DNA from 4 places in the Pseudomonas serboccidentalis genome. Region 4 is predicted to be linked to each of the others. Evidence: predicted binding sites of a transcription regulator. Region 4 holds the regulator's gene; each other region holds the start of a gene.

Region 1 (4,613 bases), 1.3 Mb from region 4:
GCCCGCAACGCCATCGCGATGCCAGCGGGGTCGAGCACGAATGGGACGGCGAACACAGCGGCGAAGCCTGGCAACAGGGGCCGATCATCCTCGCCTGGCCGGGGGTGATGGCCAGTGGTGGCTGGGAAGGCTACAACCTGGTGATCCACGAACTGGCACACAAGCTCGACATGCTCAACGGCGACGCCAACGGCCTGCCACCGCTGCACGCCGACATGCGCGTCAGCGACTGGGCCGCGGTCATGCAACACGCCTACGACGACCTCAACCGCCAGCTCGACCGCGATCCCGACGTCGAAACCGCCATCGACCCGTACGCCGCCGAAAACCCGGCCGAGTTCTTCGCGGTCACCAGCGAATACTTCTTCAGTGCCCCGGATCTGCTGCACGAGGCTTATCCACAGGTCTACTTGCAACTGAAGCTTTTCTACCGGCAGGATCCGTTGGGCAGGCTGCGGCAACTTCAGGCCACAGACCCGGTCTATCAGGCGCAGGAGTAAGCGCTGCACGACTTCTGGTACGTGGCGTCGGCGTAGGAATGTGCCTATAATCGCCGCCACTTTTTGGTCAATCCGGCCAAGTGTTTTTGGTCAACTACGGGGGCAACGCCCAATGAGCTACAGCAAGATTCCGGCTGGCAAAGACCTGCCGAACGACATCTACGTCGCGATCGAGATCCCGGCCAACCACGCGCCGATCAAATACGAAATCGACAAAGACAGCGATTGCCTGTTCGTTGACCGTTTCATGGCCACCCCAATGTTCTACCCGGCCAACTACGGTTACATCCCGAACACTCTGGCTGACGACGGTGATCCCCTCGACGTGCTGGTTGTGACCCCTTACCCGGTTGCTCCAGGCTCGGTGATCCGCGCGCGTCCAGTCGGCATCCTGAACATGACCGACGACGGCGGCGGCGATGCCAAAGTCATCGCAGTCCCACACGACAAGCTGTCCCAGCTGTACGTCGACGTGAAGGAATACACCGACCTGCCGCCACTGCTGATTCAGCAGATCGAGCACTTCTTCGCGAACTACAAAGATCTCGAAAAAGGCAAGTGGGTCAAGATCGAAGGCTGGGCTGGCGCTGACGCCGCTCGCGACGCGATCACCAAGTCGGTTGCTGCCTACAAGGGCTAAGCTGCACGACCTGCGATACGCTTGAAAAAACCCGGTTGATCCGGGTTTTTTTTCGCCCCGGAAAAGCGGCTTAAACAGCGTGTTTACGACGGACTACAGAAAAGTTTGAAGGTGTGTAATTTCCCACAAGCACGTCTTACATCCAGTCGCAAAATACAGCCGTTTTTTGAACACCCAGTTTATTCAAACCGCTCTAGCGCGCCCGTAGACTCCGTGTTTATGAGAAAGAACACTAGCGGTCCAAGATTCAAGGCACTCCTGGAAGCAGCGAACATCACCACCACCGGATTCGCAAAGTTCTGGGGCACGGAAGCCCAAAACATTCATAACTGGTACACCCGGGGTGTCCCGGCGTATCGCATGGAGGAAGTCTCGCGCCTGCTGTCGGTCAACAGCGACTGGCTGAAAACCGGCGAAGGCACCAAAGAGTCACCCCGCCTGCAAACCCCTGCCAGCAACGGCGACACCTTCGACGCCCAGGCCATCCGTGGCGTCTACACGGTCATCGATCCCAACGACATCGAACTGCCGTTCTTCAAGGAAACACCGCTCACCACCGGCGCCGGCAAAACCCACGTCATCCTCGACCCCGAGCACACCATCCGCCTGCCCCGCGCCCACCTCGACCAACTGGAAATCCGCCACACCGACGCCATCTGCGCGCACATGATCGGCAACAGCATGGGCGAACGCATCGAAGACGGTTCCATCGTCGGCATCGACCGCGGCCTGACCCAAGTGGTCGACGGCGAAATCTACGCCATCGAACACGACGGCATGCTGCGCATCAAATACCTGCACCGCATGCCCGGCAACGCCCTGCGCCTGCGCAGCCACAACAGCGCCGAACACCCGGACGAAATCTTCCGCGCGGCGCAGATCGATGAGCAGCGAATACATATTCTGGGCTGGGTATTCTGGTGGTCTACCCTGGGCAAACGCCGACCGGTGGTTCCGTTTCTTTGACCCCCTCCCGAGCCGCGCCCTCCCCTGTAGGAGTGAGCCTGCTTGCGATGAGGCCCTCATAATCGGTACAAATCTCGAATTTGTTCGACTGAGATCGCTCTAAACCGCACTTCAGGCTGGGAATCCCCAACAAAACTCAGTATCCTGCGCCCCACATTTGCGCATCGACCCGCTCTCGCGGCTCAGATGACGCCTGACGCGGCAGACCAACATCTGACCAAGTCCCACAGCCGGACGCAGATCCGGGTGTACGTTTTGAAGGCTGACGCGGTTTACCAAAAATAAACCAAGCCAGTCCCCGAGAAGCCGGCCACAAGCCGGCTTTTTAATGCCCGCAGAAAACCAGGCCAGATGCTTCTGACGATCAAAATCTGCTGGCGTACCCCCCCGATCCGTCGCATCGATAAATTAACGCGAAGTACAACCAGCATGGGTTTGTTACTTGGCTGACCGCGCTGAAACGAATCAGGCAAATCCCCATCGCGGGTCAACTTTTAAAAAGTCACCGCCCATCCAGATTGCCCGCAAACAAGAATAAGTCCTGTGAATAACCGAAACTAAAAACACTCAATATTTATAAACCCTCTTAGCCATTAGTCGAATACTGGCCCGTTGACACCAGCGATTATAGTACCCACCACAAAAGCCAATCCGACCACCAGTTAGTTTTGGAACTAAAATGTCTTTGAGCCAATACCCGCTGGGTACGATACCAATAGATGAGAAACTACTGCAATTACTCCACGCCATAGACAGTGCGCGCATCGCTTGGAAAACTACAGTCAATCAAATAAATGCAGCATGTGATGACGTGTGGCTAGCTCGAATGTGGGAAGTGGAAAAGCTCGAAGGCCACTACAGAGCCTGTCAGGATCAACTGTTTTTTTACCTGAAGCAGCTGGTTCACATCTAATCGTTACAGCAGCTGATTCCGCAGGAAAGTCCGCGAATCCGGGCTATCCAGATCACGACAACTCTGCCTATTCGACTAAAGAATGAGGCATGTTGTTTTATCTTCCTTTGATGTCTTTGGCCAACCGCCGAAGAGCGCTCACAACTCAGGCGGGCTTTAAGCTGTAACCTTTCAGTTACCCGACATCATGTAGCAGCGACGCTGAATATTTTTCTGACCAACAGATTAAAAATTACTCGCCCCACAATTAATAGCAGCCGCAAAGTTAAAGATTCACGACTCAGGGTCGACATCAGAACACCAAGATCAATCTAAACCCATCATTACCTGGAGTCCTTATGTTCGGCTGGATCAGCGATATCCGTGTCAGCGCTAAACTTAGTCTGGGGTTTGGACTGGTATTAGGACTTACGTTGTTAATCGCAGCCTCCGGCTGGTATGCGGTTAACGCACTGACCGAGCGTGGCATCAAGATCGAAAAGATTGCTCAAGTCAGTAATTACACGAAAGACTTGCGAATCATTCGTTTACGCATAGGTGGCAATCCTCAACCGGATGCCTATCGCCCCTTGCAGCAAACGCTGGATAGCCTGCTGGCCCACCTGACCAGTATCAAAGGAGAATTCATCGTACCGGTAGATCACGAGCTGATTCAGCAACAGATCAGCGCAGCGACGGAATATGGACAACTGCTGCAAGAACTGGTCAGGCCCAACATTGATCAGGCCCCCATGTTCAAACGAATGGGGCAGTTGGGCGATCAGTTGCTCGACACCACGCAAAAACTCATTGATTCGCAAAACGCCAAGCGCGCGACCGATGCCGAGTCCGCCAAAACCCTGCTGAGCCTTGTAGCCGCCCTGGCTTTGCTGCTCGGCACACTGGCGGCATGGGTGATTACTCGACAGATCGTCACCCCGCTACGCGGCACACTTGAGGCGGTCAATCGCATTGCCGAAGGTGATTTAAGCCACCAGGTTCAGGTTGATCGGCGTGATGAGTTGGGCCTGTTGCAATCGGGTCTACACCGGATGACGCTCAACCTGCATGAACTGATCGACGGTATTCGGGCCGGTGTCATCCAGGTAGCAAGCGCTGCCGAACAGCTATCGGCCATTACCGAGCAAACGAATACAGGCGTGAACAATCAGAAAGTCGAGACTGATCACGTTGCCACTGCAATGAACGAAATGACCGCCACCGTGCAAAACGTCGCACGCAATGCCGAAGAGGCGTCGGCTGCCGCCACTGTCGCAGATCAGCAAGCCTGCGAGGGGGAGCAGATCGTCGGTGATGCCATCGCTCAGATCAAACGTCTGGCGGAAGAACTCAACCGCTCGGCAGAGGCTGTACGCCACCTTCAGGAACAAAGCGACAAAATTGGCGGTGTGCTGGATGTGATCAAGGCCGTAGCCCAGCAAACCAACTTGCTGGCGCTCAATGCCGCCATTGAAGCGGCTCGCGCAGGAGAGGCAGGTCGCGGTTTCGCAGTGGTTGCCGATGAGGTGCGTAATCTGGCCTTGCGCACCCAGCGCTCCACTGAAGAAATTGAAAATCTGGTCGCCGGTGTGCAAAGCGGCACTCACGCCGTCGC
Region 2 (4,613 bases), 1.8 Mb from region 4:
AATGTCAGCCCGTGGCTGAGGTTATAGGTGCCTGTGAGTGCCTCATCGGATTGGTAGGGCAGAGTCAGGGAGAAAGCAAAATAGCTTTCATCGTCGAAATTTCCCGTTCCACCATCAATGGCCCAATACGGCTCACCCAAAAACTCGCCCTGATAGAAAGATCTGAATTTGGCTGTTTTCTGTTTACCGCCCAATCTCCATTGAAATGTGTCATCGCGCACTAGCACTAGTGGCTTTTCTTTCGGGAGAAAAATAACTTGAGTGGTCATTGTCATACCTGCCTTTTCGAGTAAGAGGAGGTGTTACAACCGACTGCAATTACGGTTTCTCTTGATACCCGCTCGAACAGATGTTCGTCTACTGTCAGATCTGACAGGTAGCGCAAGCAATAAAAAAACCGGAAGCTTTCGCTGCCCGGTTTTTTGGGGAGGGACCAGCAAGATCAAAAGATCGCAGCCTTCGGCAGCTCCTACATTGGAATGCAGGTTCCTGTAGGAGCTGCCGAAGGCTGCGATCTTTTGCTTTTAGCGGTTAAACCGCTCCACCAACGAATACTGCGTATTGGCAGTCTTGGTCAGCTCTTCACTCAGCAACGCCGAGTTATGCGCTTGCTCGGAAGTCTGATCCGCCAGTTCCGAAATGTTGCTGATGTTGCGGCTGATCTCCTCAGCCACCGCACTTTGCTCTTCGGTCGCCGCCGCAATCTGTGTGGTCATGTCGGTGATGTTGGCTACCGCTTCGCTGATACCGACGAGTGCCTGATCCGCTTCCAGCACCCGCGCCACACCTTCTTCCGCCTGGCGGTGTCCGGCTTCCATGGTTTGCACGGCGCTGCTTGCAGTCTGCTGCAGCTTGGCGATCAGGGCATGGATCTGCCCGGTGGATTCGCTGGTGCGCTGCGCCAGTTGACGCACTTCGTCAGCCACCACGGCAAAACCTCGGCCCATCTCGCCGGCACGTGCGGCTTCGATGGCGGCGTTGAGGGCGAGCAGGTTGGTCTGGTCGGCAATGCCCTTGATCACGTCGACCACACCGCCGATTTCGTCGCTGTCCTTGGCCAGTTGAGTGACGGTCAGGCCGGTTTCGCCGACCACCACCGACAGACGCTGGATGGCTTCACGGGTTTCGCCGGCGATGTCGCGGCCGCGACCGGTCAGGCGATTGGCTTCCTGGGTGGCGTCGGCGGTGCGCTGTACATGGCTCGCCACTTCTTGAGTGGTCGCGGCCATCTGGTTGACGGCGGTGGCGACCTGTTCGGTTTCCACGCGCTGACGTTCCAGGCCGCTGGAGCTGTTGTGCGCCAGGGTGTCGGACTGTTTGGCCTGATCGGTCAGGTGTTCGGCGGTGTCCTGCAGACGGGTCAGGCAGGTTTTCAGACGCGCTTCCTGGCTGAGGATCGACATTTCCAGACGCGCCTGGGCGCCACGGCTGTCGGTGTACATCTGCGCGATCAGCGGGTCGGACGTGGTCTGCTCAGCCAGGCGCAGCAGGCGTTTGAGCCCGCGCTGCTGCCATTGCAGGCCCATCAGGCCCAGCGGAACCGACAGACCGGCGGCGAGGGCGAAGCCCCATTGCGAGTTCAGGGTCGCGCCGATCACGAAGCTCAGCTGGCTGACCAGAATGAACGGCAGCCAGTCCTGCAGCACCGGCAGCCATTTGTCGCTGGAAGGGATCGCCGACTTGCCCTGGTTGATGCGTTGGTAGAGCGCTTCGGCGCGGCGGATCTGTTCGGCGGTGGGTTTGATCCGCACCGACTCGTAACCGATCACCTGACTGCCGTCGAACACCGGTGTCACGTAGGCGTTAACCCAGTAGTGATCACCGCTCTTGCAGCGGTTCTTGACAATGCCCATCCATGGCAAGCCTTGTTTCAGTGTGCCCCACATGTGCGAAAACACCGCCGCCGGCACGTCTGGGTGACGGACCAGGTTGTGCGGCGCACGGATCAGCTCTTCACGCGAAAACCCGCTGATTTCGACGAAAGCGTCGTTGCAGTAGGTGATCACGCCCTTGGCGTCGGTTGTGGAAATCAACCGCTGCTGAGCCGGGAAAGTCCGTTCGCGTTGTGTAATGGGCTGGTTATTACGCATGGTTTTTCAATCCGCAAGGCTTTGAAAGGTTGTCGGCGCTGCCAGGAAATTATTGAAGTTTTTTTTCAGATATAAGTACGGCGTCGCAAAACCGCTCTTGCTTCAACCGGCCAGCATCGGATAGGTGAACAGCGCAAAATGCAGCAGGTTCAGCCCAAAGTGCGTGGCGATCGCCGCAGCAAGGCCACCAAAACGGTAGGCCAGACCATAGCCGACACCCGCCAGACCCGCCAGCAGCACCCAGTGCCATCCCGCGCCCAGATGCGCCAGAGCAAAGATCAGCGACGCCAGTAGCAGGGCGAGGTTATCGCCGTGGGGCAGGTGCTTGAACAGGCGGCTCAAACCGCCCTGTATATAGCCGCGAAACAGTGCTTCCTCGACCAGTGTCACCAGCAACAGATTGTTCAGCAGCCACAGCCACGCCTGATCGGGCCACTTCGGCGCCCAGGCAATCATGCCGAACAACAGCGCGCCGCCCAGTGCCAGGACTGCGCTCAACGCCAGGGCGAGGACGCTGGCGCAGGCCGTCAGACGCAGCGAGCGCGCCGCGACAATCCATGGGCAGGCCAGCAACAGCCAGAAGCCGAGCAAGGGTTTGTCCAGGTTCAGGTACATCGCGAACGGCACGGCGTCATCGGTGAACCGCAGCGGGGCGATGGCCCGGCCGTTGTCGAACCCCGGCAACCAGTGCAGCGCCAGCGACAGGGCGAGGAAGATAAACAGAGCGTGCCCCAGCACCCGCGCCACCGGCACCTGCTGTTGGCGCACGGCGAAACCGGCCACCAGCAACAATCCGAAGGAGATCAGCGCGAGCCAGCCGAGTTGGCCGAAGCTCAACGCCAATCCATAACCGAGGCTGAGAAGTGCCAGATAGAGCCATGGCAACACCTTCATCGAAAGTCCTTGTGCAGAATTCTGTGGAAGGGCTTTCTACACGGGTGGGGGCCTGGGGACAAGTAAAGGTGTGGCGGGAAACTGTGACACGCCGCAATCCTCCCTGTAGGAGCTGCCGCAGGCTGCGATCTTTTGATGTTGATCTTCAAAACAAAGTCAAAAGATCGCAGCCTGCGGCAGCTCCTACATTGAACGAAGGAGGTTTAGCTCAAATTGAGTTTCACTGCTGCTCGTTCAGTAATTGCCGTGCGTGTCTTCAACGATGCCGCTGCACGATCACGGGCCTCATCGACGATCGCGCTCGGTGCCGTATCCGGGCTGCCCGATTCAAACGGCGGCGCCGGCGCATATTCCAGTTGCAGTTGAATCAACTGCGCCGCATCGGCCCCCACCAGTTCCTCGGCCAGCACCAATGCAAAATCGATCCCCGCCGTAATCCCGCCACCGGTAAACAGATTGCCGTCGCGTACCACCCGGTCCTGCACCGCGATCGCGCCGAGTTTTGGCAGCAGTTCGTGATAGGCCCAGTGCGTGGTTGCGCGCTTGCCACGCAGTAACCCGGCGGCGCCAAGCACCAGCGAACCGGTGCACACCGACGTCACATACTTGGCCTGCGCCGCCTGACGCTTGATGAAACTCAGCGTGCGCTCGTCCTCCATCAACGGGCCGACACCCGCGCCGCCGGGCACGCAGATCACATCCAGATCCGGGCAGTCGTCGAAGGTGGTGGTCGGTTTCAGCAGCAGGCCGGTGCTGGCGGTGACCGGCACCAGATCTTTCCAGATCAGGTGCACCTGCACGTCCGGCAGCGAGGCCAGCACGTCATAAGGACCGGTCAGGTCCAGTTGCTGCACCTGTGGAAACAACAGAAAACCGATCTGCAACGTCATGGTGTATTTCTCCATTTGAGGGGTGGACGGCTTCACTGTAGGCGCGTAGGTTCTGGCGTATACGCCAATAACCCCACGAATTACGCCAAATGCCCAAAGCCATTCACGTACTCGCGTTTGCCAACATGCAGATCCTCGACGTCACCGGCCCGTTGCAAGTGTTCGCCTCGGCCAACGACATCGCCCGCCAGCGCGGCTTGCCCGTGCCGTATGCACCGTCGGTGATTGCCAGTGAGGCCGGGGCGGTGATGTCGTCAGCCGGGCTGGCGGTGCTCGCCGAGCCGTTGCCGCAGCAGGCCAGCGATACCTTGATCATCGCCGGTGGCTGGGGCATTTACCCGGCGGCCGAGGACTTGGCGCTGGTGGACTGGGTGCGTGAGCACGCGGCGAAATGCCGACGCGTGGCCTCGGTGTGTACCGGCGCTTTTCTATTGGCCGCCAGCGGCTGGCTCGACGGGCGTCGCGTGGTCACCCACTGGACCCGTTGCGAGCAACTGGCGCGTCAGCATCCGAAACTGCAGGTCGAAGCCAATCCGATCTTCATCAACGACGGCCCGGTCTGGACCTCGGCGGGCGTCACCGCCGGCATCGATCTGGCATTGGCGATGGTCGAGGAGGATCTGGGGCGCGACATCGCCCTCGACGTCGCCCGGCATCTGGTGGTGTTCCTCAAACGCCCGGGCGGTCAGTCGCAATTCAGCGTGACCCTGGCGTTGCAAAATCAGGGCAATCGTTTCGA
Region 3 (4,613 bases), 1.7 Mb from region 4:
ATCGCCGCGTTGCCGTAGACCGGGTTGAACGCATTGATCGGCGTCAGACCGCCGCTGGTCCAGTCGACCACCGTCTTGCGTCGCTGATAGTCGGCGCCCATCAACACGGTGTGCTTGGTGGCACCGGTGAAGAATTCGGCCTGCAGCATGTTGTCGACGATGAACGCATGCAGGCGCTCATCGCCGCCGGTGTAGTAACGGTTCAGTTCGTTGCTGGTCGGCGTCGTCCAGCCGTAGGCGTAGACCTGATCCATGTTCACTTTGGAGTCGAGGTAACGGAAGTTCTGCCGCGCCGTGAAGACATCGTTGAAGCGATGTTCGAACTGATAGCCGAACGACTGCTGATCCCGCGAATACCCGTCAACCCCCGGCTCACCTTCGAAGAAATGCGACGAGATACGCTTGCCGTTGCGCTGATGAATCGTGCCATCCGCCGGCACGCCACCGTGGTAGCCGCCATCCGGATCGTGTTGCAGATACGCTTGCAGCGTCAGCGAGGTGTCTTCAGTGAAATCGATGCTCAGGGTCGGGGCGAGGGCGAAGCGTTTTTCCTTGTTGTGGTCGAATTGCGTGTCGGACTGATCCGTCAAACCGGTCAGACGATAGGCAATGCGCTTGTCGTCATCGACCGGACCGCTGAAGTCAAAACCGACCCCGCGCTGACCCTGGGTACCGACCGTGGCCTGCACCTGATGATAGGCCTCGTACAACGGCTGCTTGCTGGTCAGTGCCACGAGGCCACCGGGCGAACTGCGGCCGTACAACACCGACGATGGGCCTTTGAGAATATCCACGCGCTCGAGGAAATACGGATCGACCTGCATGGTGCTGTAGGTCCCGCTGTCGCCCATCGACTTGAGGCCGTCGAGGTAGATGTTGTCCACCGAACCGTCGTTGAAACCGCGCATCGCTACATAGTCGTAGCGATGGGTCGCGCCGTACGGGTTGGTCAGCACGCCGGGGGTATAGCGCATTGCCTGGGAGACAGTCTGCGAGCCCTGGTCGTCCATTTGTTCGCGAGTGACCACGGACACGCTTTGCGAGGTTTCCAGCAACGCGGTACTGGTCTTGGTGGCGATCTGGCTGTGGGTGGCGTTGTAGCCCTCCATGTTGCCCAGTGCGTTACCGAGGGCGAAGCCTTTGATATCGGTGGTCGGCAGCGCCAGGGCGGCGCTGTCGCTGACTGAATGCAGAATGTAGCTGTTACCGTCCCGGCTGACCGCCTCCAGACCCGAGCCACTGAGCAAATGGCTCAACGCCTGATCCGTTGAGTATTCGCCCTGCACGCCGGGAGACTGCCGCCCCTGCGTTTGCTGCGGGGTCATCGACAAGGTGATGCCGGCCTGGCGTGCAAACTGGTTCAGCGCTTCGCCCAGCGGGCCGGCGGCGATGTTGTAGCGCTGACTGCTGGTCTCACTGGCATTGGCGGCGAAGCTCAGGCCGGGCAGCACACTTGCACCCAAAACAGTGGAGAGCAGGGCGGCGCGAATGGCGTGGCGCAACAGGCCCGATTCGGCAGTGAAATGCAGCGGTTTCTTACAGGTGATGCGGACCGTCATTGTAGGTTTCCGTGGCAAGTCGCAAAGGCTGAGTTGAAGTACTTACTGACCAAGCCGGACTTGCCGCGAAAACCCGCCAAAATAATTTCAGGCCACTGGCTCCAGCGTGACCCACCAACGGGTGCGATAACGCAATTGCACCGGCAGGGTCTGCGGCAGGATGGCCAGCAGCTTGTCGGTGTCCTCCAGGCGGAACACCCCGGACAGGCGCAGATCAGCCACGGCCGACGCACACGTCACGAAACCCTGCCGATAACGTCCGACCTCGTTGAGAAAATCGCCCAGGCGTATGTTGCGAGTCACGATCAAACCGTCGACCCATGCGCCCGCGTCCATATCCAGTGGCGGCGCCGGGCGTACCTGGTGGTGGTCGATCAGGTAGGTCTGCCCGGCGAGCGCCTCAAACGAGGCTCCGCCGCTGTGGATGGCGACGCTCCCGGTGGTGACGCTCAGCCGCGTGCAATCGCTGTCCTGACGCAGAATGAAGCGGGCATTGGTCGGTTCATAAATGCCGTGACGGCTTTGCACGCGAAGCGCTCGGTTGAACGCCGCGCCTTCATCGTTACCGCCGCACGTGACGATGATTTCGCCGCGGGTGAGTTTGATCAGCCGCTGTTGCGCGGTGTAATCCAGATCCACTGCGCTGGCGGTGTTGAGTTCGATCCGCGTGCCGTCGGGCAACTGGAAGCCGCGACGCTCGCCGGTCGCCGTGGCGTAGTCGGCGCGCCACTGCTGCCAGGCAGAGGTGTCCTTGGCCAGCCACGCGGCGGAGCCCATCAGCAAGGCACCGGACAACAGCTTCAAGGCCTGGCGCCGTCCGAGTCCCTGCGCACTGTTTTCCAGAGTATTGAGCGCCACCTGTGCACTGGGTACTGCGCGCAGGTTATGGCTCAGTTCAGCCTGCAGCGACTGCACGCGCTGCCAGGCCAGTTCATGCTCATGATGTTCGGCGCGCCAGGCTTCGCACTGGCGACTCAGGCGCGCATTGCCGTGGTTGTTGCGCAGCCGCAGCAGCCAATGAATGGCTTGTTTGACCACCTGTTGCGGCGGTTCGGCGCGGCGTCCGGCCGAGACGTTATCCACAGGCATCAGCTTGCGTACCGCAACACGTAGCAGTGATACAGCGCATCGGCGACGTAACGCTCCACCGAGCGCAGCGACAAACCCATCTGCTCGGCGATCTGCTTGTGGGTCAAACCTTCGCACTGCGCCAGCAGAAACGCCTGACGCACTTTCGGCCGCAGGCCTTCGAGCATGCGCGCGACGCTTTCGAGCAATTCGATTACCAGGGCGCGGGCCTCGGCACTCGGGGTTTCGGCTTCGGGCAAGTGGGCGATGGCTTCGAGATAGGCGCGTTCGATTTCTTCACGGCGCCAATGGTCGATTACCAGACCGCGGGCGATGGTACGCAAAAAAGCGCGCGGCGCCTTGAGCTCCAGGCGTTCGGTGCGTTGCAACAGGCGCACGAACGTGTCCTGCGCCAGATCCGCCGCGTCCGCGGCATTGCCCAGCCGCGCCCGCAGCCAGGCGTTGAGCCAGCCGTGATGACTACTGTAAAGCGCCTGCACTGCAAACTCAGGTGAGGACATGAACGCGACAGCCCGGACGTCACAAATGATAATTAGTCGCATTTTTATCAAGGGCTGGAAATTTTGCAACCTCCACTCGAATAACGTTCTTGAAAAACTCAAGGCGAACGCTCTGGCGCGCCGTTCGGCGGGAATCTGACAGAAATGCCGTGCATTTCCCACACAGCCCTAAGATTTCTGCGAACGGTGCCGACAGACTGGTGAGACATGCGTGCACCAAAGTAGAGCAGCCATCAGAACGCTGCCTGCCAACTATTGGATATTTGGAGCTACATGGAATGTTGCATCCCGGAACGCATCCCCACTTTTGCATAAGAAGTCCCATGAAATGAATCTCAAGTTCAGCCATAAAATCCTGTTGGCCGCCTCGGGCGTCGTGGTCCTGGCTTTCGCTTTGTTCACCCTCTACAACGACTATCTGCAGCGAAACACCATTCGCCAGAACCTCCAGTCCTCCGTGCAGCAGGCCGGCGATCTGACCGCCAGCAGCGTGCAGAACTGGATGAGCGGGCGGATTCTGGTGCTGGAAAACCTCGCGCAGAACGTTGCCCATCAGGGCAAGAACGCCGACTTCCCGGGGCTGGTCGATCAACCGGCCTTCACCTCGAACTTCCAGTTCACCTACGTCGGCCAGGCCAACGGTGTATTCACCCAGCGCCCGGACGCGAAAATGCCAGACGGCTACGACCCGCGTCAGCGCCCCTGGTACAAGCAAGCCGTCGCCGCCGACAAGACCATGCTGACCCCGCCTTACATGGCCGCCGTCGGTGGTCTGGTGGTGACCATCGCCATGCCGGTGAAGAAGGACGGCGAGCTGCTCGGTGTGGTCGGTGGTGACCTGAGCCTGGAAACCCTGGTGAAGATCATCAACTCGGTGGACTTCGGTGGCTTGGGTCATGCGTTCCTGGTCAGCGCCGACGGTCAGGTGATCGTCAGCCCGGACAAGGATCAGGTGATGAAGAACCTGAAGGACATCTACCCGAACGCCAGCGTGCGCATCGAGAAGGGCAACCAGAACGTGGTGCTCAATGGTCAGGAACGCATCCTGTCGTTCACCCCGGTCAGCGATTTACCGAATGCCCAGTGGTACATCGGTCTGTCGATCGATCGCGACAAGGCCTACGCCGCTCTCAGCCAATTCCGTACTTCGGCGCTGATCGCCATGTTCGTTGCGGTCGCCGCGATTGCGCTGCTGCTGAGCCTGCTGATCAATGTGTTGATGCGTCCGCTGACCACCATGGGTCGTGCGATGCAGGACATCGCCCAGGGCGAAGGCGACCTGACCCGTCGTCTGGTCGTGGAAGGCAAGGATGAGTTCGCGGAACTGGGCAGCTCGTTCAACCAGTTCGTCGAACGGATTCACGCGTCGATTTCCGAAGTGTCGTCAGCCACCCGTCACGTGCACGACCTGTCGCAACGGGTGATGGCGTCGTCCAACGCCTCGATCATCGGTTCCGACGAACAA
Region 4 (4,613 bases):
GCTCAGGCGATCGGCCGCGTCCTTGTCCATCACGCCGCGTTTTACCGCGATCGAACGCAGGACGTTCGGGTCCATGCCCTTGCCGTCGTCGGAGATCGACAACAGGATGTGATCGCCTTCCTGCTCGGCCGCCAGCACCACACGACCGCCACGGGCCTTGCCCGAGGCTTCGCGTTCTTCCGGCGACTCGATGCCGTGGTCGACAGCGTTACGCACCAAGTGGACCAGCGGGTCGGCCAGGGCCTCGACAAGGTTTTTGTCGAGGTCGGTTTCTTCACCCACCAGTTCCAGGTTGATCTCTTTCTTGAGCTGACGCGCGAGGTCGCGAACCAGACGCGGGAAGCGCCCGAAGACCTTCTTGATTGGCTGCATCCGGGTCTTCATCACCGCGGTCTGCAAGTCAGCCGTGACCACGTCGAGATTCGACACGGCCTTGGACATGGCTTCATCGCCGCTGTTAAGACCCAGGCGCACCAGACGGTTACGCACCAGTACCAGCTCGCCGACCATGTTCATGATTTCGTCGAGACGTGCGGTGTCGACCCGCACAGTGGTCTCGGCTTCGCTGGCCGGTTTTTCCGGCGGCGGTGCCGCGGCGGCACGGGCCGGGGCCGGTGCAGCCGCTGGCTTCGGTGTTTCGGCCTTTGGCTCAGGCTTGGGCGCAGCTTTCGGCGCAGCCGCCGGAGCGGCTGCAGCCTTGGCGGCAGGCGCGGCCACGGTCGAAGCGGTGCCGGCAGTCGCGGCGCCAACGTCGGTGAACTTGCCTTTGCCGTGCAGTTCGTCGAGCAGCGATTCGAACTCGTGATCGCTGATCAGGTCGCTGCCGGCAGCCACGGCCGCCGGAGCGGCAGGTGCAGCCGGGGCCGAGGCGATCGCCGACTCCAGCGCTTCAACGGCAAAGTTGCCCTTGCCGTGCAACTGATCGAGCAGCGCTTCAAATTCGTCGTCGGTGATGTCCGAGCTGTCGCCCGCCGCCGGTGCCGCAGGCGCGGCCGCTGTCGGTGCAACGGCGTCCGCCGCGAACTGGCCTTTGCCGTGCAACTGATCGAGCAACGACTCAAATTCGGCGTCGGTGATTTCATCGCCGGCAGCTGCTTCGGCAGCCGGCGCAGGTGCAGCAGCGGTCGGGGCTTCGGCTTCGGCCTTGGCGGCGTTCAGCGAATCCAGCAACTGTTCAAATTCGTTATCGGTGATGTCGCCCGAATCGCCGGAATCGCCTTCGACGACCAGCTCTTCGATCATCTCGGCCACCGGAGAAGCCGGGGCTTCGTCGGCCGATTGTGGCTCGGCCAGACGCGCCAGCGCGGCCAGCAGTTCCGGGGTGGCTGCCGTGATCGGTGCACGCTCACGGACTTCGCTGAACATGCTGTTCACTGCGTCCAGTGCTTCGAGCACCACGTCCATCAGTTCTGCATCAACGCGACGCTCACCCTTGCGCAGGATGTCGAACACGTTTTCGGCGATGTGACAGCACTCCACCAGCTCGTTGAGCTGAAGGAAGCCGGCGCCCCCTTTTACAGTATGGAAACCGCGAAAAATTGCGTTGAGCAGATCAGCATCATCCGGACGGCTTTCCAGCTCGACCAGTTGTTCGGACAGTTGCTCAAGAATCTCGCCGGCCTCAACCAGGAAATCCTGAAGGATCTCTTCATCGGCGCCGAAGCTCATTAATGGGGTGCTCCTACAGGTCTAAAAACCTAAAACTCAAAATCCAAGGCTGGATAGCAAATCGTCCACATCGTCCTGACCGGACACAACGTCTTCTCGTTTATCGGCATGAATCTGCGGACCTTCACCCTGCGAGAGATGTTTTTGTGGATCTTTTTCTGCAAGCATCGCGGCGCGGTCATGTTCGATGCCCGCAAAGCGGTCCACCTGACTGGCCATGAGCACGAGTTTGAGCAAATTGCTTTCGACTTCGGTGACCAGTTGGGTCACGCGCTTGATCACCTGACCGGTCAGGTCCTGGTAGTCCTGAGCCAGCAGGATGTCGTTCAGGTTGCTCGACACCGCACGGTTGTCCGTGCTGCTGCGCGAAAGAAAGCCGTCGACCCGGCGCGCCAGTTCGCGGAACTCTTCAGCCCCGACCTCGCGACGCATGAAGCGGCCCCAATCGGTGCTCAGGGCCTGGGCTTCTTCAGCCAGGCCATTGACCACCGGGGTGGCGCTTTCCACCAGATCCATGGTGCGGTTGGCCGCGGCTTCGGTCAGCTTGACCACATAGCCCAGGCGTTCGGTGGCGTCGGTGATTTGCGACACTTCCTCGGCCTGCGGCATGTGCGGATCGATCTGGAAGTTGACGATCGCACTGTGCAGTTCGCGTGTGAGCTTGCCTACTTCCTGATACAGGCCGCGGTCACGGGTCTGATTGAGCTCATGGATCAGTTGCACCGCGTCGCCGAACCTGCCTTTTTCAAGGCTCTCGACCAGTTCGACCGCGTGTTTTTTCAGGGTCGATTCGAAATCGCCCTGTGAAGATTCGTTATGCTCCATAGCTCCCCCGCGCGTTCATCAGCCGATGCGTTCGAAAATCTTCTCGATTTTTTCTTTCAGCGCCTGAGCCGTGAAAGGTTTGACCACGTAGCCGTTCACGCCGGCCTGAGCGGCCTCGATGATCTGCTCGCGCTTGGCTTCTGCCGTCACCATCAGCACCGGCAGGTGCTTGAGTTTTTCATCGGCACGCACGTGGCGCAGCAGGTCGATACCGGTCATGCCCGGCATGTTCCAGTCCGTTACCAGAAAGTCGATGCTTCCGCTGTTGAGCACCGGAATGGCAGTGGTGCCATCGTCGGCCTCGACGGTGTTGGTGAACCCCAGATCACGCAGCAGGTTCTTGATGATCCGCCGCATCGTTGAGAAGTCATCAACGATGAGGATTTTCATGTTCTTGTCCAATTCGACCTCCAAGCAGTCTTAAACGCGCCCAGCACCTGGACGCGCCATTTCAATCAATCCGGCAAAGCACTCGATGACTGTCTGGAGCACAACAGAGCAAGACCGGTGCCGTTCATCACCGCACCAGCCTCGTTCGCAGTGTCCCCACACTGCCTTCAGCGCGCTCGCCACTCCCCCAAACGCCCCCGCAAGCGGGCCGCGCACTGGCTGTGTAACTGGCTGACCCGCGATTCACTGACGCCAAGGACTTCACCGATCTCCTTGAGGTTCAGCTCTTCGTCGTAGTACAGCGCCAACACCAGTCGCTCACGCTCCGGCAAATTGGCAATCGCGTCCGCCAGCGCGGCCTGGAAGCGTTCATCCTCCAGATCGCGTGACGGCTCAAGATGAGCACTGGCGCCATCCTCGTGCAGCCCTTCGTGTTCGCCGTCCTGCAACAGGTCGTCGAAACTGAACAGCCGGCTGCCCAGCGTGTCATTCAAAATCCCGTAGTAATCGTCGAGACTCAATTGGAGTTCGGCCGCAACCTCGTGATCTTTAGCATCACGGCCGGTTTTAGCTTCAATTGAGCGAATTGCGTCGCTGACCATACGGGTGTTGCGGTGAACCGAGCGTGGCGCCCAATCCCCTTTGCGCACTTCATCGAGCATCGCGCCGCGGATTCGAATGCCCGCGTACGTTTCGAAACTGGCGCCTTTGCTGGCGTCATATTTGGTCGAGACTTCAAGCAGGCCGATCATTCCGGCCTGAATCAGATCTTCGACCTGCACACTCGCCGGCAAGCGCGCCAGCAGGTGATAGGCAATGCGCTTGACCAGTGGCGCGTAACGCTCGATCAACTCGTACTGCGCGTCACGTGCCGACTTCTTGTAGTAATTCATACCGCTCGCGGTCATAACACAGGCCCTGCTGTTTGCTGCACGAGGCGCTCGACGAAAAACTCAAGATGACCGCGTGGGTTGGCAGGCAGCGGCCAGGTATCGACCTTCTGCGCGATCGCCTTGAACGCCAGCGCGCACTTGGAACGCGGAAAGGCTTCATAGACCGCTCGCTGTTTCTGCACTGCCTTGCGCACGCTTTCGTCGTACGGCACCGCGCCGACGTATTGTAAGGCGACGTCGAGGAAACGATCCGTGACCTTGGTCAACTTGGCGAACAGGTTGCGCCCTTCCTGCGGGCTCTGCGCCATGTTGGCGAGGACGCGGAAGCGGTTCATGCCGTAGTCGCGGTTGAGCAGTTTGATCAGCGCGTAGGCGTCGGTGATGGAGGTCGGCTCGTCGCAGACCACCAGCAGCACTTCCTGCGCGGCGCGCACAAAACTGACTACCGAGTCACCAATACCCGCAGCGGTATCGATCACCAGCACATCGAGGTTGTCGCCGATGTCGCTGAAGGCCTGAATCAGCCCGGCATGTTGCGCCGGACTCAAGTGAACCATGCTCTGGGTGCCGGAAGCGGCCGGCACGATGCGGATCCCGCCGGGACCCTGCAACAGCACGTCGCGCAGTTCGCAGCGGCCTTCAATCACGTCGGCCAACGTACGTTTGGGGGTCAGCCCCAGCAGAACGTCGACGTTCGCCAGCCCCAGGTCGGCGTCCAGCAGCATGACCCGACGGCCAAGCTCTGCCAGCGCCAGAGACAAGTTCACTGACACGTTAGTCTTGCCGACGCCACCTTTGCCGCCGGTCACCGCGATCACCTGTACGGGATGCATGCTG

Evidence for each region. The regulator FliA, encoded in region 4, starts transcription of late flagellar genes. The targets are predictions, from matches to a motif close to CTAAAGTTTNNNNNNNNNNNGCCGNTAA.
Region 1: NN484_RS12955 (methyl-accepting chemotaxis protein) is a predicted target of FliA. The motif match lies at 3,285-3,312, and genes of this name have one in related genera.
Region 2: NN484_RS10965 (methyl-accepting chemotaxis protein) is a predicted target of FliA. The motif match lies at 2,120-2,147, and genes of this name have one in related genera.
Region 3: NN484_RS26840 (methyl-accepting chemotaxis protein) is a predicted target of FliA. The motif match lies at 3,317-3,344, and genes of this name have one in related genera.

The regions. Positions count from the first base shown of each region.
Region 1 covers NZ_CP101655.1:2,838,449-2,843,061, forward strand. Annotated here, with positions in the region: gene NN484_RS12940 (M90 family metallopeptidase) at 1-500, shown strand, start outside; gene ppa (inorganic diphosphatase) at 613-1,140, shown strand; gene NN484_RS12950 (S24 family peptidase) at 1,360-2,106, shown strand; gene NN484_RS12955 (methyl-accepting chemotaxis protein) at 3,358-4,613, shown strand, end outside.
Region 2 covers NZ_CP101655.1:2,375,571-2,380,183, forward strand. Annotated here, with positions in the region: gene NN484_RS10960 (hypothetical protein) at 1-269, opposite strand, end outside; gene NN484_RS10965 (methyl-accepting chemotaxis protein) at 525-2,090, opposite strand; gene NN484_RS10970 (CPBP family intramembrane glutamic endopeptidase) at 2,193-2,984, opposite strand; gene inhA (isonitrile hydratase) at 3,188-3,874, opposite strand; gene NN484_RS10980 (GlxA family transcriptional regulator) at 3,964-4,613, shown strand, end outside.
Region 3 covers NZ_CP101655.1:5,895,061-5,899,673, forward strand. Annotated here, with positions in the region: gene NN484_RS26825 (TonB-dependent siderophore receptor) at 1-1,559, opposite strand, end outside; gene NN484_RS26830 (FecR domain-containing protein) at 1,647-2,648, opposite strand; gene NN484_RS26835 (sigma-70 family RNA polymerase sigma factor) at 2,648-3,148, opposite strand; gene NN484_RS26840 (methyl-accepting chemotaxis protein) at 3,477-4,613, shown strand, end outside.
Region 4 covers NZ_CP101655.1:4,152,756-4,157,368, forward strand. Annotated here, with positions in the region: gene NN484_RS18975 (chemotaxis protein CheA) at 1-1,668, opposite strand, end outside; gene NN484_RS18980 (protein phosphatase CheZ) at 1,705-2,493, opposite strand; gene NN484_RS18985 (chemotaxis response regulator CheY) at 2,512-2,883, opposite strand; gene fliA (RNA polymerase sigma factor FliA) at 3,051-3,791, opposite strand; gene fleN (flagellar synthesis regulator FleN) at 3,788-4,613, opposite strand, start outside.